DNA from 2 places in the Streptosporangium sp. NPDC051023 genome. Region 1 is predicted to be linked to the other one. Evidence: riboswitches for the same ligand, from Rfam matches in the RefSeq annotation. Region 1 holds a riboswitch; the other holds the start of a gene.
What was found. A riboswitch is a leader RNA that binds a small molecule or an ion and turns the genes downstream of it on or off. The one in region 1 is predicted to bind thiamine pyrophosphate.
Positions count from the first base shown of each region.

Region 2: linked by a shared signal. The riboswitch ahead of thiC (phosphomethylpyrimidine synthase ThiC) and the one ahead of AB0395_RS47890 (cytosine permease) in region 1 are both predicted to bind thiamine pyrophosphate.

Region 1 is NZ_JBFBCE010000197.1:16-3,288, forward strand. Features, by position in the region: gene AB0395_RS47890 (cytosine permease) at 124-1,470, opposite strand; TPP riboswitch at 1,461-1,572, opposite strand; partial or broken gene AB0395_RS47895 (hypothetical protein) at 1,878-2,129, shown strand; gene AB0395_RS47900 (MerR family transcriptional regulator) at 2,043-2,432, opposite strand; gene AB0395_RS47905 (SDR family oxidoreductase) at 2,527-3,267, shown strand.
Region 2 is NZ_JBFBCE010000020.1:8,386-29,354, forward strand. Features, by position in the region: gene AB0395_RS15470 (alpha/beta hydrolase) at 1-1,335, opposite strand, end outside; gene AB0395_RS15475 (histidine kinase) at 1,584-2,987, shown strand; gene AB0395_RS15480 (response regulator transcription factor) at 3,022-3,732, shown strand; gene AB0395_RS15485 (SDR family oxidoreductase) at 3,893-4,621, shown strand; gene thiC (phosphomethylpyrimidine synthase ThiC) at 4,864-6,582, opposite strand; TPP riboswitch at 6,577-6,689, opposite strand; gene AB0395_RS15495 (hypothetical protein) at 6,841-7,710, opposite strand; gene AB0395_RS15500 (succinic semialdehyde dehydrogenase) at 8,013-9,578, opposite strand; gene AB0395_RS15505 (beta-propeller domain-containing protein) at 9,665-11,824, shown strand; gene AB0395_RS15510 (M36 family metallopeptidase) at 11,998-14,928, shown strand; gene AB0395_RS15515 (ATP-binding protein) at 15,366-15,776, opposite strand; gene AB0395_RS15520 (helix-turn-helix transcriptional regulator) at 16,073-16,900, shown strand; gene AB0395_RS15525 (DUF397 domain-containing protein) at 16,888-17,103, shown strand; gene AB0395_RS15530 (hypothetical protein) at 17,433-17,819, shown strand; gene AB0395_RS15535 (helix-turn-helix domain-containing protein) at 17,874-18,437, opposite strand; gene AB0395_RS15540 (SDR family oxidoreductase) at 18,550-19,434, shown strand; gene AB0395_RS15545 (CDP-glycerol glycerophosphotransferase family protein) at 19,580-20,969, opposite strand, start outside.

The DNA.
Region 1 (3,273 bases):
TCCCTCGTCGCTCATCCGCTTCGCTCCTTCGCTCCTCAGTCCAGACACCGGCGCGCCCAAGCCAAGAACAGTCCCCGGGTGACCGGGGGTGAGGCGGGTCCCGGTCCGGACGGCGGGACGTCCCTACGGGCGGCGGCGCAGGGCGCCGAAGGCGAGCGTGATCAGGCCGGAGACGAGAAAGGCACCCAGGGAGGCGCTCATCCAGGGCTGTGGGGTGAAGCCGACGGCCTGTCTGGCGCCGTTCCAGATCGCCGCCCACCAGGAGACCTGGGAGGGAGCCGCGAGCATCCACCAGGTGACGAAGCCGAGCGCCCAGGGGACCACCATGAGCAGGCGGGAGGGTGCGTTCTCCGAGATGTCCCAGTTCCTGCCCCTGCCAAGCAGGAAGTAGTCGACCGCGAGCACGCCGAACATCGGCACGAAGACCGCGCCGATGATACTGAGGAAGGCGCCGTAGGAGTTCACGTCGACGACGAGGGCGACGGCGGTGGTCAGCACGCCGATGGCCACCGAGAAGACACGGCGGTCGACCCTCGGCATCAGGTTCTGCAGCGACATCGCGGTCGAGTAGACGTTCGCGAACGACTGGTCGGTCTCGCGCAGCACGAGGATGCCGAAGAAGAGCGCGCCCAGCGGGGCCGCGACGAACGGCGCGAACACGGCGGTCGGCTGGTTCTGCACCACGCTGTGCCCCGCGAGCGCCACCGCGTAGACGCCGACGGCCAGACAGGCCACCTGGGCGATGGTGTAGCCGCCGACGACGCCGGTGAAGGCCGCGCGGCTGGAACGCGAGTGCCTGGCGTAGTCGGCCGCGACCGGCACCCAGGAGACGGAAAGCGCGACCACGAAGTCAACGGCCGCGGCGAAGGCGTCCCATGAACCGCCGGTCTGGGCAGGGGTCTCGCGCAGGAAGACCACTGCGAACCAGGCGATGGAGATGACCACCCCGATCGTGACGAACCGCCTGAGCAGCCTGATGGCTCCCAGCGGATAGATGGTCAGCGCCGTCGTCAGGACTCCCGCCGCGATCGCCCAGACCGCATAGGGAACCGATTCCCCGAAGATCGCCTGCGCGCCCATCGCGACGACCCACAGCTCGAACGCGCCCCAGCCGATCATCTGAATGATGTTGAGCACGGTCGGGACGTAGGAGAGCTTGGCGCCGAACAGGCCGCGCAGCAGCACCATCGCGGGCTGGCCGGTCTGCACCCCGGGGACGGCGGCGAGCCCGACCATCGCGGTACCGATGAGGCTGCCGACCAGGGCGGCGAGCAGCGCCGCGCCAAAGGTGAGCGGGTTGTCGTCACCCAGCGGGTTGATCAGGAAGAGCGCGAAGGAGAAGCCGAGCAGGCTGACGCCCAGGTTGGCCCAGAACGCGCCCTGGTCGAGCATGCCGAGGGTCTTCGGGGGCGCCTGGTCAAGGGTGAGGGGTGCCTCGGCATGCTTGGAATGAATGACGTCAGACGTCATGATGCGCTCCCTACGCCGGCATTACCCGGACAGGTTCTGCGGTCGGCGACAGCCGTAGTCGCCCTCTCAGCCTGGTTGCCCCAAGCTCCCGCGTTTGCTTACGTGCCGAACTGGGATCAGCCCAGTTCGCGCCCCCATAATGCACTATTAGTCCACTTCCGGCTACTTCCCCCCTGGCGAGAGAGTCGGCACAGGGTGCATCCGCAGACGTCCGCGAAAGTACAGCTAAGTTCGCTGCGGTAGCTGTACTTCGTAGCTGTATCGAACGGCCAACGACCTGCCGAAACGTATGGCCGACCTCGCGCGCCGAGCCAGCCGACCGAAGGACACCGAGCACCATCCCCCGCTGACCACCACTCGCCCGACCCGGACACGGACGGGCGGTGTCGGCCAATGAGGCGGTCAAGGTGTTCACCAAGGGCGCCGCGCCCGGGCTGCTTCAACCGCCGATCAACATGCTGCGGCTCATACTCCATCCGGAGGGCATGGCGCCCAGGGGGCGCAACATGGCGCAGTGGGGCCAGCACGTCATTGAGAACCTGCGCGCCAGAGCCCGGCTCTGGCGCTCGGTGTCAGCTCGCGAGCGAAGCCGGGCGGGTGATCGTGTTCTCCGACGCCGTATCGATGACCTCGTCCAGGACGTCGCGGGAGCGAAGCAGATCAGTGATCATGCGGTTGATGCGATCACGTTCCGCGGTGAGCGTTTCGACCAGCGCCGGGGTTGCGATCTCGTTCGGGCGACCGTCCGCGTCTCTCACGCAGGGCAGCAGTTGTGCGATCTTCTTGCTGTTCAGGCCCGCCGCATAGAGCACCTGAATGCGCACGACGCGGTCGACCGCCCACTCGCCGTATTCCCGGTGGCCGCCGGGGGTGCGCTCCGCGCGTAGCAATCCTTGGGCCTCGTAGTAGCGCAGAGAGCGCTCGCTCACCCCGCTGCGTCGCGCAAGCTCACCGATCCGCATTCCTCACCCCGCGTGACGACGACTTGAATCTGACGTCAATGTCAACTTCTACCATGCCGCCGTGACAATCACCCCGTCCAGGGAGGAAACATCGATGAGTGACCTGACCGGCAAGGTGGCACTGGTGACCGGCGGCAGCCGCGGGATCGGTGCGGCGATATCGAAAAGACTGGCCGAGGCGGGGGCGGCGGTCGCGCTGACCTACGTCCAGGCGGCGGACCAGGCACGCGAGGTCGCCAAGGAGATCGAGGCCAAGGGCGGCAGAGCCCTGGCCATCCAGGCCGACCTGGCCCATGCGACGGCCGCGGCAGAGGCGGTGGAGCAGACGGTGCGAGAGCTGGGCCGCATTGACATCCTGGTGAACAACGCGGGCTTCCTCACCTACGGCCCGGTGGCGGAGGTGTCCGCCGCGGAACTGGACCGGGTACTCGCCGTGGACATCCGGTCGGTGTTCCTGGCCGCCCAGGCCGCCGCCCGGCACATGGGCGACGGCGGGCGGATCATCAGCATCGGGTCGTGCTTCAACGGGCGCGTTCCCGGCTCGAACTTCGTCCTGCAGGCGACGGCCAAGTCCGCGCTCATCGGGCTGACCAAGGGACTCGCCCGGGAGTTGGGGCCGATCGGGATCACCGCCACCATTGTGGACCCGGGCCCGATCGACACCGACATGAACCCGGCCGACGGCGAGACCGCCGATTTCCAGCGCTCTCTCACCGCCCTGGGGCGTTACGGCGAGACCGAGGACATCGCCGCCGCGGTGGCCTATCTGGCGGGTCCCGGTGGCCGCTACATCACCGGTACCGCCCTCGCCGTGGACGGCGGGTACACCACCTGACGGCGA
Region 2 (20,969 bases), on a different contig from region 1:
GGGGTATCGTGCCGAGGGCCCGTCCAGCAGGGGTTGCCGCTCGCCCCGCAGGTGCAGGTCGAAGAAGGCGTGGACGTACTGGCCGGTGATCTCCAGAGAGCGGGCCCCGGAGATCTCGGCGCCATGGGGCACGCCGAGCTGGTCCGCCAGCAGCGGGAGGTCGGTGAAGGACGCGTGCGCCGCCCCTGCCACCACGAGCCAGCGCTTCCAGCCGGTCAGGAGCTTCCAGTCACGGTCCCACGACGTGTCGCCTCCTCCCGGGCTGTGGCGTTCCTGATTACCCAGGAACATGAACGGCCGTGCCAGCCCGCTCTGGGGGATGGGGGCGTGCGTGGTGCCGTCCGCGTTGATCCCGGCGCGTATCCGGTCGTCCTTCAGCATGGCCGCGACAGAGCTCGCGCCCCCGATGGACTGACCCGACATCCCGATCCTGGACCGATCGATCAGGGAGGCGCCCTTCCACTTCGAGTGTGGCCCGGTCAGCTCGTCGAGCACGAAGGAGACGTCGGCCGCCCTGCCGTCCACCGCCTTCTCGTGGAAGCCCTCCTGATCGTCGACCTCGCACGCGGCACAGGGGGCGACCCGCCCGTCGGGGAAGCTCGTGCCCCGGCTCTCGTAGGTGTGGTCGATTCCGGCCACCACGTAGCCCCTGCTCGCCAACTCCTCCGCGAGGCCCGTGAGCGTCTTGCGGGATCTGGTGAAACCCGGAGAGAGAACCACCAGGGGCAGGCTGTGCTTGCGGCCCGCCGGTTTCGCGTCGAGGAAGGCGTTGGTCCGTGTCTTGCTGAGGATGTCGAGCGGCAGGTTGGTGATCCCCTCCCCCTTGAGCAGAGCCTCCGACTCCTGCGGCGTCATGTACGGAGCCCGCCGCCCGCCCGGTGACTTCGCCGGGTACCACAGGGAGACCATCAGCTCCCTGGCTTTCACGGTCGGGACCCAGGGATCGGGGCGGGAGGTGTCTTTCAGGTACAGGAACGTGGCGCCGACCGGGTGGGAACCGGTCGGCGCGGGCAGGGACGCCGCGCCGGTCGGCGTGGCCGGCGCGGGCGGCACAGGCGGCACGAGCGTCGGGGAGGCGGAGGAAGCAGACGTGGGAGCGGGAGAGGGTACGGCGGAGGCGGAGGAAGCAGGCGTGGGTGTGGGAGCGGCGGACGCGGGGGAGGCGGATGCGGCGAGGGCGAGCAGGCCGACGGCGGCGGCCAGGGCGCCTCGGAGGATCGGGCCGCGCACTCTCGGTCTTCCCCCGCCGGGGCGCGTCGCCCCGCCGTTCCCTGAGGCGGAAGGCGGTGCGACGGCGGCGCCGTACCGCTCGACTGTGTTTTCCCGTTCGGTCACACGGTTCATGAAATGTCCGTCCTTTTCAGCCGAGACGGCCGCCCTGGCGGAAGGCACCCGTGAACGGCCCGATGGCGGGAACGAAGGTAGGCTCCGCCGGCCCCCGTGCGCGTCGGCCGTCGCGTCGACATCGGGTACCCCCGGGGAATGATCCGGCCCGGTGTCATCCCCGCGATGTACTTCCCGGGAACCAGGCCGTGGTCTTCACGGCGGATGTGGCCGAAGCGGGCAGAGGCGACAATGTGCAGGTGGCGGCATATGGACGACGACTATGGCGACGGTACGTGCGGGACGCGCTGCGCCCGGCAGGGGAACCCGTCAGACCGTCTCGCCGAGCACTCGCCGCCGACGTGCTGCTGGCGGTCGCGCTGACCGTCCTCGCGGTGGTCGCGGCGGCGAACTTCCCCGGCGGAGACCACGGCGACGTCAAGAGGCCGGACTTCCTGCTCGACGCCCTGCAACTGCGGCACGTCGTGTCCGTGGACAGCAACGCCCGGCCGCCCATCCAGGTCCTGCCTTTTTCGCCCGGGCCCCTCGGCACCGACCTGTTCTCCGACCCCACGCCCGTCCTCGTCGGCTCCCGGACCTACGAGCCGTCCCTGTTCCTGGTGATGCTGACGGCGTTGCCGCTGGCGGCCAGACGCCATTATCCGCTCGCCGTCTTCTGGACGGTGCTGGCCGCGGCGCTGGCCACGCGCGAGGGCGCGACCTGGATCACCGTGCTGGCCTGCGCCGTCGCGGCCTACAGCGCCGTCGCCCACAGCCGCAACCGGGTGCCCGCGCTGGCCGGTCTCGTGCTCGCGGCCGTACTGGCCGGGGCGGCCTTCCGGGACGTCGCCCCGCAGTTGCCGAGCTGGCTGGGCCCCTTCGTCGTGCTGCTCGGCGCCGGGGTCGCCGCGAGTCTCGTCCACTTCTGGCAGCAGCGGCTCAGGGCGAGCCGGCGTCGACTCACCGAACTGCAGCGGGCCCAGGAGGACGCAACGCGCAGGGCCGTCGAGGCGGAGCGCGCCCGGATCGCCGGGGAGTTGCATGACGTGGTGACCCACAATGTGAGCGTGATGGTGATCCAGGCCGGCGCGGCGCGCAAGGTGTTGGAGGCGGAGCCGAAGCTGTCGGAGGAGGCTCTGCTCGCGATCGAGGCCAGCGGCCGGGCCGCCATGGCCGAGCTTCGCCACGTCATGGGCCTGCTCGCGGGCCCGGACGGCGGACGCCCCGTCGGCGCGGACGACGAGCTCGAACCACAACCCGGTCTCGACCGGCTCGACGCCCTGGTTGAGCGGGTCCGGGCCGCCGGAACGCCGGTGAGCGTCGCGCTGTCACCTCCACCTGGTCCGCTGCCCGCCGGGGTCGACCTGGCCGCCTACCGTGTCGTGCAGGAGGCCCTGACCAACACGATCAAGCACGCGTCCGGCGCCGCGGCGTCCGTCACGATCGGCCACGACGGCGACTGGCTGGAGATCGAGGTCACCGACACCGGCGGAGCGCGGGACACCGTCCCGTCGCGCACCGGCAACGGTCGGGGGCTGAGCGGCAACGGTCGGGGGCTGATCGGACTGCGCGAGCGGCTGGCCGTCTACGGCGGGAGCCTGGACGCCGGGCCGGAAAGCGGCGGATACCGACTCACAGCCCGCCTCCCGTGGACGACCGCGTGAACCGGCCGTCCCCCGTCCTCCCCCGGACGACCGCGTGGACCGGCCACCGCCCGCCCTCCCGCCGGACGACCCCGTGAGCGGGCCGCTGCGCGTCGTCATCGCCGACGACCAGGCCCTGGTACGCACCGGATTCCGGATGATCCTCACCGCCGACGGCATCGAGGTCGCGGCCGAGGCGGCCGACGGAGCCGAGGCGGTCGCCGCCGTCCGGCGCACCAGGCCCGACGTCGTGCTCATGGACATCCGGATGCCACGGATGGACGGCCTCGAAGCCACCCGGCGGATCCTGACCGGCGGCGCGGAGGAGACCCGCGTCCTCATCCTGACCACCTACGATCTCGACCAGTACGTCTACACCGCCCTCACCACGGGTGCCAGCGGCTTCCTGCTCAAGGACGTCACGCCCGAGCACCTGGTGGCCGCGATACGGCTGGTGCGCTCCGGCGACGCCCTGCTCGCCCCGAGCATCACCCGTCGCCTGGTCGAGCGTTTCGCCCGCCGCGACGAGGCGAAGGCCACCCCGCACCGCGATCTGTCCGAGCTGACGCCCCGAGAGCTGGAGGTGCTGCGCCTGCTCGCCACCGGCCTGAGCAACGCCGAACTCGCCGACCGGCTGACCCTCAGCCCGACGACGGTGAAGACCCACGTCACGCGCATCCTGTCCAAGCTCGGCCTCCGTGATCGTGTCCAGGCCGTCGTACTGGCCTACGAGACCGGCCTGATCTCCCCCGGCGGTTCCGGATGACCCTGCAGCGGGGGCCCAGAGGATAGGTGTCCTCCCACGAGACGGTGCAGTCGGGGCTCTCCCCGCTCGAACGATCCGTGCTTTTCTCGGACGCCCCGAGCCTTCCCGGCGGCACCAGAACGATCTTGTTCCGGAACCGGACGGATGAAAGGCTGGCGGAATGCAGCTGAAGGGAAAAGCAGCGGTCGTGACCGGCGGGTCACGGGGCATCGGCAGGGCGATCGTGGAACGGCTGGCGCGGGACGGCGCCGAGGTGGTGTTCAACTACGCCTCCAGTACGGCGGCCGCGGCCGAAATCACCGCGACGGCCGAGGGGACGTATGGGATCAGGCTCGACCTGGCCGAGCCGGGGGCCGCCGAACGGCTGATGGAAATCGCCGAGGAACGTCTGGGCGGGCTCGACATCCTGGTGAACAACGCCGCGGCGAGCTTCCGGGTCGCATCCATCGCCGACACCGACGAGGCCGTGTTCGACGACGTGATGAGGGTCAACGCCAAGACGACCTTCCTGACGATGCGGTACGCGGCCCGGCGCATGCGTGACGACGGCCGCATCGTCAACATCTCGACGGTCAACACGGTCCGTCCCGCGCCGGGCAACGCGCCCTACGCCGCCAGCAAGGGGGCGATCGAGCAGCTGACCGCCGTGGCGGCCAGGGAGCTCGGGTCGCGCGGCATCACGGTCAACACGGTCTCGCCCGGGGCAACCGACACCGACCTGCTGCGCGGCACCAACCCGGCCGAGGCCCTGGAGCGGGTCGCCTCCGTCACCGCGCTCGGCAGGCTCGGCACGCCCGCCGACATCGCCGACGTGGTCGCCTTTCTGGTCGGACCCGATGGACGTTGGATGACCGGCCAGAACCTCCGGGCGACCGGCGGCCTGGCCTGAGGCCCGTTCCCCAGGGGGCCGACGCCGTCTGTCACGGATGTGGATACGCAACTAAGACATTGATTGCACCGTAAATACCTGAAATACCGGATGCACCACCGCCTTCCCGGGAATCGCCATCAAGACCGGCTGACAGACCGGCCGGGCAGGAGGCCAAATGGTCACGACCGACCTCGTGGACGAAAGTGGGTCAAGGGAGGGACCCCGTGGATTCCCACAGCCCCTCCCTCGGCCCCGATCAGCTAGTCATCGCCAGGAGGCGTGGGCATCGGCAGGTAGACCCGTCCTCCGCCGCGCACGAACTCCTCGGCCTTCTCCCGCATCCCGGCCGTCAGCGCCTCACCGTCCGACAGGCCGTTCCTCTCGGCGTAGGCGCGCACGTCCTGGGTGATCCGCATGGAGCAGAAGTGCGGCCCGCACATCGAGCAGAAGTGCGCGGTCTTCGCCGGGGCGGCGGGGAGGGTCTCGTCGTGGAAGGAGCGCGCGGTTTCCGGGTCGAGGGAGAGGTTGAACTGGTCCTCCCAGCGGAACTCGAAGCGGGCCTCCGACAGCGCGTCGTCCCACGCCTGGGCTCCGGGGTGTCCCTTGGCCAGGTCGGCCGCGTGTGCCGCGATCTTGTAGGCGATCACGCCCGCCTTGACGTCGTCGCGGTCGGGCAGGCCCAGGTGCTCCTTCGGCGTGACGTAACACAGCATGGCGGTGCCGTACCAGCCGATCATCGCGGCGCCGATGGCCGAGGTGATGTGGTCGTAGCCGGGCGCGACGTCGGTGGTCAGCGGGCCGAGCGTGTAGAACGGCGCCTCTGAGCACAGCTCCATCTGCAGGTCGACGTTCTCCTTGATCTTGTTCATCGGCACGTGGCCCGGCCCCTCGATCATGACCTGGCAGTCGTGCTCCCAGGCGACCTTCGTCAGCTCTCCCAGGGTCCGCAGCTCGGCGAGCTGGGCCTCGTCGTTGGCGTCGTGAATGGAGCCGGGGCGCAGCCCGTCACCGAGGGAGAAGGTCACGTCGTAGGCGGCGAGGATCTCGCATAGTTCCGCGAAGTTCGTGTAGATGAAGTTCTCCGCGTGGTGGGCCAGGCACCAGGCCGCGAGGATCGAGCCGCCCCGCGAGACGATGCCGGTCTTGCGGCGGGCGGTCAGCGGCACGTAGGCCAGCAGCACCCCGGCGTGCACCGTCATGTAGTCGACGCCCTGCTCGCACTGCTCGATCACCGTGTCGCGGAAGACCTCCCACGACAGCGCCTCCGGCCTGCCGCCGACCTTCTCCAGCGCCTGGTAGATGGGCACGGTGCCGACCGGGACCGGGGAGTTGCGCAGAATCCACTCGCGGGTCTCGTGGATCCGCTTTCCGGTCGACAGGTCCATGATGGTGTCGGCACCCCAGCGGGTGGCCCAACGCATCTTGTCGACCTCCTCCTCGATCGAGGACGCGACGGCCGAGTTGCCGATGTTGGCGTTGATCTTCACGAGGAAGTTGCGGCCGATGATCATCGGCTCGCTCTCCGGGTGGTTCACGTTGGCGGGCAGTACGGCTCGGCCACGGGCCAGCTCGTCGCGGACGAACTCCGGCGCGACCCCCTCGCGCAGCGCGACGAACTCCATCTCCGGCGTGATCTCTCCGCGCCGGGCACGGGCCAGCTGCGTGATGCCCGTGGAAGCGGAAACGGCGGAGTTCCCGACCAGCGTCCCGCCGCAGGAACCCGTCCCGCCGCAGGAGGCCGCCTCATCGGGGGAAGCCACCTCGTCGGGGTGACGCCACGCCGCCCTCAGTGGCGGCAGGCCCTTCTTCGAGTCGGCGGTGTAGGCGGGGTCGGTGTACGGGCCCGAGGTGTCGTAGAGGACGACGGTGGACCCGTTGGTCAGCGGAATCTCACGCATCGGCACGCGGATGTCCGGGCGCGAACCGATGAGATACGTCTTGCGGGCAGGCGAAACCGCACCTTGGGCAGGCGAAACCATAAGAAAACTACTCCCTACGCCGGCATTACCCGGTCAGGTTCATGCGGTCGGCAGCGGCGATAGCTGCCCTCTCAGCCCGGTTGCCCCGAGCTCCCGCTTTGGCTTACGTGCCGACCTGGGATCACCCCAGTTCGCGCCCCAATGATGCATTATTTGTCCGCGTTCGGCTACTGGCCGCCAGACGCGGACACGATCGGCTAAAGGAGTCGCTGATTCCCTACCGAGGTGTTCTCAGTGAGAGATTGTGAAGCGGCGTGCTCAGCGCGCTCCTGGGTTGTCTGCCAATCGCACGACGGCGGTACCGGCCTGGGACTCGCCGAACCCCCAGCCTGCGACAAGGGAGCAGCCGACCGCTTCCAGGAGATCGCTCCACGGCCAGTGGTCGGTGCCGTAGTAGAAGCCGCCCTCGCTGCGCGCGTCGTCCTCGGTGCGGCAGAGCATGCGGAGATGGTCGCGGAGCGCGGGATGCGTGACCGCGCTCAGCCTTTCCTCCCAGGGCTCGTCGGCGGAGAAGGCGTCATCCATGTCGTGAATCGACACCAGGTGTCCGGGGCCACGCTCGGTGAACGTGGCGGCCCGCATCGCATCGGTGAGCGTGCCATCGGTGGCGACGCGCAGCAGCACGGTCAGCCAGCCGTTCAGTTTCCCGGATTCCTCGCTGGTCAGGTCGATGCCATGGCGGTCCAGGAGCGGTCCCAACTCCGCGCCGTGCACCAGCGCTTCACCGGCTTCATCGACCGAGGAGACGGTCCGCAGGTCGGCGACGAAGGTGTCGTCGAACGGCCGGGGGCCCTTGTGTCCGCCGTCGCCCCACGCTCCCGTTCCTGCCAGGAGTTCGGCGTCGAAGCGGAACAGCGACTCGCTCAGGCTGAACTGCCATGCCCAAGGAGAGAAGGGGTATTCACCGTCCGGATCCGGAAGGTGCCTCGGCTCCCGACCTGACAGCGCGTCAGGGGTGGCCCAGGGATTCGGGAACAGGAACTCGTCGAGGGGGTCCGAGGCGTAATACACCCCGTATCCGGCGGCGGGGTCGACGGTCGGCTTTCCGCCGAGCAGTATCTCGAAGGCGCCAGCCAGCGCGGCACTCCACCCGCTGAGGTCAGTCGCCGGGGCCGTCTCGGGTGTCACGATGAGCACTCCTTCATGTCGTCGCGTGGGTTGACGCAGGTATCGGCCGCCATTGGCATTTCCCGGGGCCAATGGCGAAGTCCGCCGCAAAGGCGGACGTGATACTTCCAGACTCGTTGCTTATCGGCATCGGTAAAACCACGCAACACGGATCCCCAGTCCGAAAACACCCATTTAGCAGGTTCGCAGCCAGGCTACTGCTGTACTTCGTAGCTGTACGGACGCCAAAGGGACCCATCGCCACAACCCCCGGGCATGAGGTAGTGGGGCCCGTGGTTCTCCGGGCCCGGACGCCTCATGGCCTACTTCAGGTGGAGTCGTTTCATGGTCTTGAGCAGCACCGCGAGGGTGTCGGCGTACTTGTCGTAGGTCATGCCAAGGATCGGCTCGAAGCCGAGCCAGGAGGCCTGGCTGGCGACGGTCTGCACCTCGGTGTACTTCAGCAGGCCCTCGTCCCCGTGGCGGCGGCCGAGCCCGGAGGACTTCATGCCGCCCATGGGCGCGTCGTAGGAGGTGTAGGCCGAGCCGTACCCCTCGTTGATGTTGACCGTTCCCGCCTTGATGCGGGTGGCCAGCGCGCGTCCCCTGGCCAGGTCCCGGGTCCAGACGGAGGCGTTGAGGCCGTAGACGGTGTCGTTGGCCTTCTCAACCGCGTCGTCGTCGTCGTGGAAGCGATAGACGGAGACGACGGGGCCGAAGGTCTCGTCGCGGCACAGGGCCATGCTCTCGTCCACATCGGCCAGGATCGTGGGCTCGTAGAACAGCGGGCCGACGTCGGGACGCGCCTTCCCGCCGGTCAGGACCCTGGCCCCCTTGGCGACGGCATCGTCCACGTGGGCGCCGACCGCGTCGAGCTGGCGCTGGGAGGTGAGCGAGCCCATTTGCACGCTCCAGTCGAACCCGGAGCCGAGCTTCATGTTTCGGGTCTGGCGGACGAACCGGTCGACGAACGCGTCGTACACGCTGTCGTGGACGTAGAGCCGCTCAATGGAGATGCACAGCTGCCCGGCGCTGGTGAAGCAGGCGCGCAGCGCGCCCTGGGCGGCCGCGTCAAGATCGGCGTCGTCGAGCACGACCATCGGGTTCTTGCCGCCGAGTTCGAGGGAGCAGCCGATCAGCCGCGAGGCGGCCGCCTCTGCGATCTTCCTGCCGCCTTTGGTCGAGCCGGTGAACGCCACATAGTCGGCCTCGTCGATCAGCGGCTCGCCAACCTCGGCCGGGTCGCCGAGAACGACCTGCCAGATGCCGCTGGGCATCCCGAGGGAGACCAGCAGGTCGATCGTCCAGAGCGTGGACAGCGCGGTCTGGGTGTCGGGCTTGTGGACCACGGCGTTGCCCGCGAGCAGGGCGGGGATGACGTCGGGCGCTCCGAGGGAGAGCGGGTAGTTCCACGGGGAGATCAGCGCCACGACGCCCTTGGGCTGACGCGCCTCGAACACCCTGGTCGCCAGGGGGAAGATGCCCGCCCTGCGCCGGGGCGCGAGGAGGCCGGGGGCGCGCCGTACGAAGTGGAGCGTGCAGCCCGCGACGTCGAGGACCTCCTCGAAGGCGTGCTTGCGGGCCTTGCCGGTCTCCCACTGGACCACGTCGAGGATCTCCTCGCGCCGGTCGATGATGGCGTCGTACATGCGCAGAAAAGGCTTGATCCGCTCGTGCACGGGCAGCGCCGCCCACGCCCGCTGTGCCTCGCGGGCCTTGGCGTACGCGGCGCGGACGTCCTCAGCCGTCGAGACGGGAAGCTCGGTGAGGGTCTCTCCGGTGAACGGCGCGGTGATCTCCTGCGTCCTGCCGCCGGAGGTCACCTGCCGAACGACACGTTCGATCATGGCCGGATCGAGTGTCCGGTTTGCTCCAAGAGTCACAGCCATACTCGAAGAATATTCCGGGCGATCGTCGTTGACTACCAGGCGGTAACGGGGTGAACCGGACGCGATTTCGATCCGTGGTAGGTGGCATGAGGACATCCATTCGTACGGCCGGCGCAGTCACCCTCGCCGCCGCTTTACTCGCCACGGGGTGCAGTTCCACGGAGACAGTGGGCGGCGCGAGCCGTACGACACCGGTTGTGGACCTGGGGAAGGTCAAGCTGGTCTCCTACAGCGGCTGTGACGACATGCTGACCGGGCTGCGGGCGGCGGCGGTCAAGAACGTCGGTCCGTGGGGGCTCGGGGCTTCGCCGATCATGTACGCCGAGGCACGCTCGGACGTCGTTTCGCCCCAGGCCAAGTCATCGGTGGGGTCGGGACAGTCACAGGAGCACTCGACCACGAACACGCACGAGGCCGGGGTCGACGAGCCCGACCTGGTGAAGACCGACGGCAACCGGGTGATCACGGTGAGCCGCGGCGTGCTGCGGGTGATCGACGCCGCGACCAGGAAGGTCACCGGCTCGCTCAGGCTGGTGGACTCCGAGCAGTGGTGGGCCCCCGCCGACCTGCTGCTCAGCGGGGACAGGGCGCTGGTGCTCTTCTCCGGCGGCGGGATCGTGCCCTACGGCGCGATGGTCAAGCGGGCGGCGAGCCCGGGACCGCGCTACGTGCTCGTCGACCTGTCCGGGGCGCCGAAGGTGATCGGCTCGCTCACCCCGAACGGCTCCCACGTCGACGCCAGGATGGTCGGCTCGACGGTGCGGATCGTGGTCCGCAGCCAGCCCGAGATCCCCTTCCCCGACCTGGGCCCCGGCGACTTCTCGGACAAGGAACGGACCGCGCGGAACGCGGAGATCGTGAAGAAGGCGCCGCTCAAGGCGTGGCTGCCGACGTTCGAGACGACGGACGCCAAGGGCGTGACCTCGACGGGCTCGGTCAAGTGTGAGCAGGTCAGCCACCCCGACGACTACACCGGCACCTCGATGCTGACCGTGCACACCCTGGACCTGTCCCAGGGGATCACCGACAGCGCGCCGATCAGCATCGCGGCCGACGGCGACACGGTCTACGGCACCGGCTCCAGCCTGTACGTGGCCAGCAACCCGCGCTGGTGGTGGTGGCCCAGGCCGATCGACGACACGGTTTCGAACACGGTCACCGAGACCGCGACGCCCGCGAGCACGGAGCAGACCCCGCAGGAGACGCCGAAGCCCAGCGGCACCGGGCAGGCCCCGCAGGTCGAGCCGACGCCGACGGAACCGCCCGCAGTCGTGCCGTCGTCTGACTCCTCGACCTCCCCCTCGTCGCCCGACCCCGCGACGACCTCCCCCGCTCCGACGACGACATCCGCGACGCTCGAGCCCCCCTCGGCGCCCCCGCAGCCGCCCGAGGAGACCGAGGTCCACCGGTTCGACATCAGCGCGCCCGGCACGCCTCGCTACGTCGCCTCGGGGAAGGTGTCCGGCAGATTGCTCAACCAGTACTCCCTGTCGGAGTACGAGGGCAACCTGCGGATCGCCACCACCTCGACCTCGCCCGACGGGCGGAACAGTTCGAGCGCCGTCTACGTCCTCAAGGGCGACACGATGGCCAAGGTCGGCGAGATCGGCGGCCTGGGCAACGGCGAGCGGATCTACTCGGTCCGGTTCATTGGCCCGGCGGGCTACGTGGTGACCTTCAAGCAGGTCGACCCGCTCTACACGCTCGACCTGAGCGACCCCGCCGCCCCGAAGAAGAGTGGCGAACTGAAGATCACCGGTTACTCCGCCTACCTCCATCCGGCGGGCGACGGGCGGCTGATCGGCATCGGCCAGGAGGCGAGTGAGAAGGGCCGCACGCTCGGCACCCAGGTCTCGCTCTTCGACGTGAGCGACCCGGCCAACCCGCGCCGCCTGTCGCAGATGTTCCAGAAGAACTCCGGCTCTGAGGCCGAGTGGGACCCGCACGCCTTCCTCTACTGGGCCAAGACCGGTATGGCGGTCCTGCCGCTGAACACCTGGGACGGCACGGCGGGGACCGAGGGTTCCGCGCTGGTTCTGAAGATCGACGACTCCTCCGTCACCAAGACGGGGACCGTCGTCCACCCGGCGCCGAAGCCCGTGAAGGACACCCGCATGGCCATGTCCGACCCGAGCATCCGCCGCTCGCTCGTCATCGGCGACAGCCTCTGGACGGTCTCCGAGCAGGGTCTGAAGGTCAGTGACATGAACGGCCTCGCCGACCAGGCCTGGATCCCGTTCGACTGATCCCCCATGCCCCGGAGCCCGCGGACACGCAGGTTCCGGGGCACTCCATTACACGGACATATCGACCTTTACAAGATCTTGTCAGGCTACTTGAGTAAGTGTTACCTCTTGCGCAACACACGTGCCCAACGTGTGGCATGGCCAACGACGGCCATCTCTGCGCAGGAGGATCGGTGTCGACCAAACCCTGGTTACGCATCACCGTCATCGCGGCCGCGACAGCGGCACTCGCACTTCCCCTCCCGGGACTCGCCCAGGCACAGCCCGGCGGGCAACCCCCCAAGGCACACGACTTCCAGGCCGAGGAGCACGAGAAGCCCGACCTGGACAACCGGCGGGGCAGCGTCCCTCCCCCCGCCCTGCTCGCCAAGGCCGCGAACGCGGCGACGATCCGATGGAACAGCCTGGGCACCCCCGCGGTCGTCACCGGCGCCGACACCGGTGCGGAGAGCGGTGTAGCGCCCCTCGCCGAGGGCCTGGGCTCCGACCCGGAACAGGCCGCCCGCGCCTACCTCAAGGCCAACGAACCCCTCTTCGGCCTGTCGGCTGAGGCCGTCGACGCCCTGGAGAAGGTCGCGGTCAACCCCGTCGGGGAGGGCCACGCCGTACTGCTGCGGCAGAGGTTCGGTGACCTGCCCGCGGGCGTCGACGGGCAGGTCGCGATCGGCGTGGCGAACGGCAAGGTCCTGCACGTCACCTCGACCCTCTCCCGGTCGAGCGCCCCGCCGCCCGCCGCCAAGATCACCGCACAGCAGGCGCTGGAGATCGCGGCCAGGGACGGCGGCATCGACCTCGCCACGGCGAGCGTGAAGAAGGTGACCCAGGTCGCCGTGCCCGCGCCCGACGGCACGCACAACGCCTTCCAGATCACCCTGATCGGCGGTGGCGGTGGCGAGGCCGCCGCGTACACCACCCACGTGGACGCGGTCAGCGGCGGGATCCTGACCCGTGAGAACCTGGTCGACCACGACTTCCAGCCGGACAACCCGCGGTGGAAGGGCTTCACCGCCAACCCGCCCGGCGACTACTCCTCGACCGACACCCGCGCGACCTGGTGCCTCAAGCCTGGCCCCGGCTGCGACCAGGCCCCCGTCGGCGACGCCGCGACCGGCAAGGCGTGGGACGTGGACCACGCCACGGACACCCCGAGCGGATCCAGCGTCGGCAACTCCGCCAAGACCTTCGAGAACCGCGCGAGCGGCGACCCGTACACCGTCGGCACCCGCGGCAACGTGCTGACGCCCAGCCGCGAGTACGCCTACCCGTGGACCAACAAGTGGTACACGGCCAAGTGCGCCCCGGCCACGTTCGACCAGCCAGGCGAGGCCGACCTCGAGGCGGCGATCGCCAACCTGCACGTCATGCACAACCGGATGCACGACTGGTCCTACCGTCTCGGCTTCACCGAGACCGCATGGAACATGCAGAACGACAACGGCACCCGAGGCGGCCTCGGCGCCGACCCCGAGCAGGGCAATGCCCAGGCGGGCGCGAGAGACCTCACCGTGCGGGACAACGCCAACCAGATCACCGGCCCCGACGGGGTCGCGCCGATCACCAACATGTACCTCTGGCAGCCGCTCGCGGGCGCGTTCTACGCGCCGTGCGTCGACGGCGACTACGACATGTCGGTGATCGGGCACGAGTACACCCACGCGATCTCCGGCCGCATGGTCGGCGGTCCCGACGCCGGGTGGAGCGGGGCCCAGGCGGGTGCCATGAACGAGAGCACCTCCGACCTGTTCGCCATGGAGTACCTCTTCGAGAACGGCTTCCGCCCCGCGGGCGACACGCCGTACGTCACCGGCGGCTACGTCACCGGCGACAAGAAGTCCGGCATCCGCAACTACGACATGTCGGCCTCCCCGCTGAACTACAGCGACATCGCCTACGACCTGGTCGGCCAGCAGGTCCACGCCGACGGCGAGATCTGGACGGCCACCCAGTACGACGTGCGCAAGGCCTTCATCGACAGGTACGGCAAGGGCACCCCCGCCCAGCAGCGGGCGTGCGCCGACGGCAGGATCCCGATCGGCAAGTGTCCCGGCAACCGCCGCTGGGCGCAGGTCTCCTTCGACGCGCTGCTGCTGATGGCCTCCGGCGCGGTCAGCTACGTCGACCACCGCGACGCGCTGCTGGCGGCCGACGCCATCCGCTTCGGAGGCAAGGACAAGGACATCATGTGGCGGGCGTTCGCCGAGCACGGCCTCGGCGAGGGCGCGGCGAGCAAGGACGCCAACGACCCCGACCCGACGCCGAGCTTCGTCAACCCCGCAGGCAAGAACGGCGAGGTGCAACTGAAGCCGCTGTTCGACACCGAGGACGCGGCACTACGGCTCTACGTCGGCGACTACGAGGGCCGCGCCGTACCGGTGGCCGACACCGACCCCGCGACCGCTCTCGGCGACACCGCCGAGCTGACCCCGGGCACCTACGGCTTCCTGGTCGTCGGCAACGGCTTCGGGCACACCCGGCTCGAGCTCACGGTACGGCCCGGCGGGAAGCTGACGCTGCCGCTGGCGCTGCCGAAGAACCACGCTTCCGCCGCCCTGGGCGCGACGGCCTCGGGCGACGGCGTCAACCAGGCCAAGCTGATCGACGAGACGGAGGCGACCGACTGGGCCTCGCTCACCGGACCGGTCAAGGGCAGGTCCGTCACCGTCGACCTGGCCGGGACCGAACCGGTCTCGATCCGCAGGGTCCAGGTCAGCGCCCTGCTCAGGCCGAACATCAACGACCCCGCCGACCCCGGCACCCAGAACCGCTTCACCGCCCTGCGCTCCTTCGAGGTCCTGGCCTGCGACGCGACCAAGAAGGACTGCTCCTCCCCCGCGTCGTACTCGGTCGTCTACACCAGCCCCGCCGACGCCTTCCAGACCCGCCTTCCGCGCCCCCGCGGCGCCGACCTGATCATCAAGTCCTTCAGGATCCCCACGACCAAGGCGACCCACCTGACCCTGCGGGCCCTGTCGACCCAGTGCACCGGCAACCCGCTCTACGCCGGTGAGCAGGACAACGACCCCAACTCCTCGACCGACTGCGCCACCGCGAGCGCGTTCAAGGACCAGCTGAGGGCGGCTGAGTTCCAGGCGTTCTCGCGCTAGTCATCGCGGCTGTGTTGATGGCGACGCCTGGCGGCGTCGCGGGCTGTGCTTATTTGCGACACCTTCGGCGTCGCGGGCTTGGGCGCCCCAGAGCCGGTGTCTTCCCTCGTCGCTCATCCGCTTCGCTTCTTCACTCCTCAGTCCGGACACCGGCGCGCCCAAGCCAAAACCCAGTCCCGGGAAGGGGGCATCCAGGCCGGTCCCGTCAGGGCTGGCCTGGGGCCTGATCCGGGAAGCACCTCCTGAATCCGCTTCGACGCGGGCCTCGGGTGCGGTGTTCTTCGCACCCGAGGCCCGCGTCGGCGCCCCGGCGATCGGTGTTCGAGGGACCTCTCACGGTGGGCCCCCGGTAGAGCGGCCGGTCCGGGGGTGACCGGCCTGGGGAAGGTTCGCCCTACCGGGGGAGCTTCGGGGTACCGGGACCGTGGTCGCCGGCGTTACGCGGCCGTCCGCCTTCGAGCGGCGATGACCTCGTACGCCGAAGGGGCTCGATCCGTCTGCGGAAGGGCCGCCCACACGAGACGTCCCCGCCCTCCGGCCAGAAGGCTGGTTCCCCACCGGCCCTCGCAGATGAGCGAGACCAGGTAAAGGCCCCGTCCTCCGTCGGCGTACACGTCTTGGTTCTCCTTGATCCGTGGTGCGCCGACGAGCGAACCGGGATCGTGGACCTCCACGATGAGGAGGTCCTTGGTGGTGGCGAGCCGAAGGCGTATCAGGGCTCCGGGGCGTCCCTTGTCGGCATGGACCACGGCATTGGCGACCAGTTCAGAAACGATCAGCAGAATGTCGTCCTTTGCGGAGTGGTCTCGACCGACGATGTCCAACGCCTTGGCTCTCGCGACCCCCACCGACGCGAGGGTGTTCTCCAGGAGAACCTCTCCCAGTAGCGTTTCTTCCCACGTGAAATGTCCGTTAATAATTGGTATCACCTCGCTCGTCCAGCCCGTCCAAAGGTAGTACGAAAATTCGTTTGGGCTGTGTGACAGAGCCAATGCCTCCGCCTTTCTTCCGGCGGGCTTTTCCGAGAGTGCCCTTAACGAGCTGGTTTTTTGTGCGAAACTCGCAGCACACCTACCGGACAGATCCGCACCGCAAAAGATTCGATGAGTTCGGCTGCGGTGGGATCCTGTTGTACGGAGCCGCCATGCCCGCCCCCAAGGAGCTGAATCCGGACACAGGCCCGCTGGCCCTTTTCGGTTACGAACTGCGAAAACGCAGAGAGACAGCAGGATGGACCCAGGAGCAGCTGGCCAGGAGAATGCGCTTCAGCGACAGTCTGATAGGGCAGGTGGAACGTGCCACCCGACGCCCCTCACGCATCTTCATCGAGCGCTGCGAAGAGGCGCTCGGCCTCCGGGGCGAGCTGCTCCAGCACTGGCCGGATCTCACCAGGGAAGGTTCGCCACGGTGGTTCCGCACCTGGCTGGAGATCGAGGGCGACGCCCACGCCATCCGTTCCTGGGAACCACTCGTGCTCCCGGGACTGCTCCAGACGGAGGACTACGCCAGAGCGGTCATCAGCGGCAGGCCCGGAGCGACCCCCGACCAGGTGGAGGAGGCGCTGGCCATCCGGATGGCACGGCAGAAGATCTTCCAGCGCGCCGATCCGCCGATGTACTGGGCGGTGATCGACGAGTGTGTGCTCAGACGCCCCATCGGCGGCCGTGAGGTCATGCGCCGCCAGCTCGAACACCTCTTGGAGATGCTGGAGTCCCCGCGCGTCAGCATCCAGATCGTCCCCTTCGACCTCGGCGCCACCACTGGGCTTCTGGGTGGATTCGCCATAGCTCAACTCCGGGGGGCACAGGACACGGCCTACTTGGAGTCGATAGGCACCGGACATGTAACCGATCGCCCGGAGGAGATTCAGGCCGTTAATCTCAGATATGAGACGATCCGCGGCGACGCACACTCACAACACGCCTCAACAAACATGATCAGAGAGATGATGGTGAGGGTATGGACGACCTGAGCGTTGAGCTGGAGACCGCCGCCTGGCGCAAGGCCACCAAGTCCGGATCGAACGACGGAAACTGCATCGAGGTCGCCCCTCTGTCGGGTGGCCGAGTCGGTCTGCGGGACACTGAGGCCCCCGGCCAGGCACCGTTCGTGGTGAGTGCGGGTGTGTGGGATGCCTTCATCGACGGCGCCAAGAAGGGCGAGTTCGACTTCTAGTCCGACAAACGACATGAGCCCTCGGCCACTTGGCCGGGGGTTCTCGTATTACATCAGGTCACACACATGTGTGGCTTACCTCAAACAGGTAGTACGCCTGGCGTGCATGAACGGTCCGGTTTAGCGTCGTGGAGACCTGTTCTCCCTGCGGGAACTGTCCGCCGGCGCCTCTGCTTCGACTTCGCCCTAGGAGTCGGCGACGGGAACAGACAGAACCCGGAAACCTGGACATTTATCGAGTGCAACCCCAACGGGCAGTGGGGATGGCTGCCTGATTCATCCGCGATGGCCGAAGCTGTCGCCGACACCCTGCTGGAAGGATGGTTCACATGAACCTGGCAGCCGAGCTTCGTCGTAAGCTGGCCAACGCGATCGGCTCCACGGACTGGCACACGGCGTTGGAAGCGGTGCCCCGCGAACTCTTCCTGGGCGACGCCGTCTACCGGTACGAACCCGAGCGCGGCTGGACTCCCGTACGACGGTCCGAGATGAGCACCGACGACTGGCTTGCCCTCGCATACACCGACGAGACGTGGGTGACCCAGATCGACGGAGTAATGGCCGAGGACGCGGCCGGACCGGTGGTCATCGTGCGGCCCACCTCGTCGTCCACCTTCCCGGGGTTGATCGTGCTGATGCTGGAAGCCGCCGGGATCAGCGAGGGGGACAGGGCGCTGGAAATCGGCACCGGACCGGCCTGGGACCTGCCGGCGTAGATCGCAAAAACAACGTGAGACCTTTGGGCCCCGGTAGGGGTCAGCGTGGTTCCGTCAGCGGGGGGCGAGCCCGTCCAGGGTGAGGCGCACCAGGCGATCGGCGTCCTCGTGGGATGTCTGCTCGCGGACCCAGGCGGCGGCGTTGATCAGGGTGAACACATCCGTTCCTGTCACATCGGGGCGGACGGCTCCGCTCCCCCGAGCGTGCGTGATCAAACGCTCGCCGATGTCGGCCATCCGCACGCAGGACGCGTGCAACTCCGACGCCTCGTCGTCAAGGCCGTTGGCCAGCATGGCCGCCAGCCCGCTGTAGGTGGCGGCGTGTTCCACGACCGCGCGCACCCAGTCGGCGAGGGCCTCTGTCCCCGACGGGTGGGCGAGCAACCGCTCACCGAACGCGAACAGGGCGTCGTTGCGGTCCCGGAGCAGCGCGCCGACCAGCGCGCGGCGGTTGGGGAAATGCCCGTAAAGCGTGCCGATGGCCACTCCGGCCCGGCGGGCAATGCTCTCCAGTGACGCCTCTGTGCCGCGCTCGCGGAAGGCGGAGTCGGCCTCGGCCAGAAGGCGCTCGTAGTTGCGCCGCGCGTCGGCGCGGGGGCGGCGGCTGCCGGTGCTCATGTGGGAGTCCCTGTTAATTCGAGGCTGCCTCGGTATATTGTTTTCGAGGCAACCTCAGTTTATTGCAGGGGTGCGCCATGTCATGAACGCGCCCCCGGCGGGAGAACTACCCATGATCTTGGTAACCGGTGCCACCGGATCCATCGGCACACAGCTGGTCCGGCGTCTCCAGCGGGATGGAGTGCCCTTCAAGGCGCTGGTCCGCGACGAGGCCAAAGGCAGCGCGCTGGACTGCGATGTCGTCGTCGGCGACTTCGACGACACGGACTCCCTCGCCGCCGCGATGCAGGGCGTCGACCGCCTGTTCCTCAACGCCGCCGGGGCGCAGCCGGTGTCCGGAGAGCAGCCGATGATCCGGCAGCAGCGGGCCGCCATCGACGCGGCACGGGTCGCCGGCGTGTCGAGGATCGTGAAGGTGTCCGTCTGGCACGCCCACGAAGGCGGAAGGCTCGCCGAGGGCGCGCACTGGGAGATCGAGCAATACCTCAAGGCGTCCGGACTGGGCTGGTCGCTGCTGCAGCCCAGCGGATTCATGCAGAACTTCATCACCGGGGCAGGCGCCTTCACCGAGGAGGGGAAGCTCGTCGGCGCTTTCGGGGACAGCCCCGTGTCCTACATCGACTGCCACGACATCGCCGCCTGCGGGGCCGTACTGTTGACCGGGCCGTACGGCCACGGCGAGACCTTCGTGCTGACCGGCCCGGAAGCGCTCACCCAGGCCGAGATCGCGCAGCGGCTTTCCGCCGCGCTGGAAAGAACCGTTGAGTACGTCGACCTGTCGCCGGACCGGCTTTCCGCCGCGCTGAAAGCTCAGGGCCTCCCGCCGCGGTTCGCCGACGATGTCGCCGCGCTGTCGCAGGCGGTGGCGAACGGTTCTCTCGCCACCACGACGACATCGGTGCAGGACCTCACCGGCGACAGGCCACGCACGTTCGAGGAGTTCCTGGCCGCCAACCTGGACGCGCTGAGAGCCGGCCTGGTGTCGTCGGGGGGATGAGACCGGGACCATTGGGAAACAGACGGCCACCGCTGTGATCATCCAGGTGGGGTGAGACGGAAGATCATGCGGTGGCCGCGGAAGAGCGTCGCCGCCGGCCGTCCGCGCCCCGGCCGGCGGACGTCTCACCCGTCCCGGGTGACGGTCACTGCAGGTGGTCGTGGATGGCCCGGGACTGGCGGGGGATGTCGACCCCGGTCCCGGGCCCGAACACCTGGTCGACGATCCGGGCCGCCGCCTTGCCGTCGGCGGGCGGGCGGAGGTCGGTGGTGAAGGCCCGGTAGCGCTCCGCGTGGTCCGCCGCCACCCGGTCGAGGTCGCGGATCGTGTCCGCGACCTCCCCTGCGGTGCGCAGCAGCGGTCCCGGCGCCAGTGTCTCCAGGTCGAAGGAGAAGCCGCGGACCTCGTCCCGGTAGTGCTCCAGGTCGTAGGCGTACAGCAGGATCGGCCGTCCGGTGACCGCGAAGTCGAACATCGCGGAGGAGTAGTCGGTGACGAGCACGTCGGCCACCAGGTAGAGGTCCCGGATGTCGGGGTAGGCGGAGACGTCGAAGACGAAGCCCGAGCCAACCTGGGGGACCCGGTCGAAGGTGTTCGGATGCCTGCGCACCAGGACCACATGGTCCTCGCCGAGCCCCCTCCACAGCCTGTACAGGTCGAGGTGCAGGTCGAACCGGGAACGGCCCCTGCCGTGGTATCTGTCGTCACGCCAGGTCGGCGCGTACAGGACGACCTTCCTGCCCTCGGGCAGGCCGATCCTCTCGCGGATCGCCGCGACGGGTCCCGGACGGGTCAGGGCGTCGTCGCGCGGGCTGCCCGTCTCCAGCACCTCCCCCTCGAAGCGGAAGGCGGAGCACAGCGTCCGCGTGCTCCACGGGCCGGGTGAGACCAGGTGGCTCCACTGCCCGACCTCCCTGGCCAGCCGTTCCCGGTGGGCGGGGTCGGCCAGCGGCCCCCTGTCGATGTCGAAGCCCACACGCTTGGGTGTCGCCCCGGGCCAGGTCTGCACGACCACCTGGTCCTCCCGCCGCCGGAACCACTTCGGGAGATAGGCGTTGGTGACGACGTATCTGCAGGTCGCCAGTGCCTCGAAGTGCTCACGCGCGGACGTCGGGACGGGAGTGACCACGTCGGGCAGCGCCACCTGGCCATCCCTGACGTGCCACAGGAACTCCAGGTCCGCCCCCCTGCGGTGCAGTTCCTCGTAGATCGCCCTGGGGTCGCCGGAGAAACGCCTGCCGCCGTGGCTGTCGAAGAAGACGGCCTCGCGAAGCGGCTCCTCCTGCCGCAGCCGGGCGTGGAGCCGGTCGCGCAGTGTCCGCCTCGCCTTGGGGTCCTGCGCCTCGCCGCGCAGGTCGCCGCCGACGACGAGCTCGGGGACGCCCTCCTGCCCGGTCTCGAAGACGACCTCTCGGTGCGGGGAGGTGTGGGTCACCGGCGCGTCCAGGCTGGCCACGATCCGCCGCTCGCGTCCTGCGGCACGTACGGCCATGCCGTACGTGCCGGAGGGCAGCGGCAGCCGCCCCGCGAGGGAG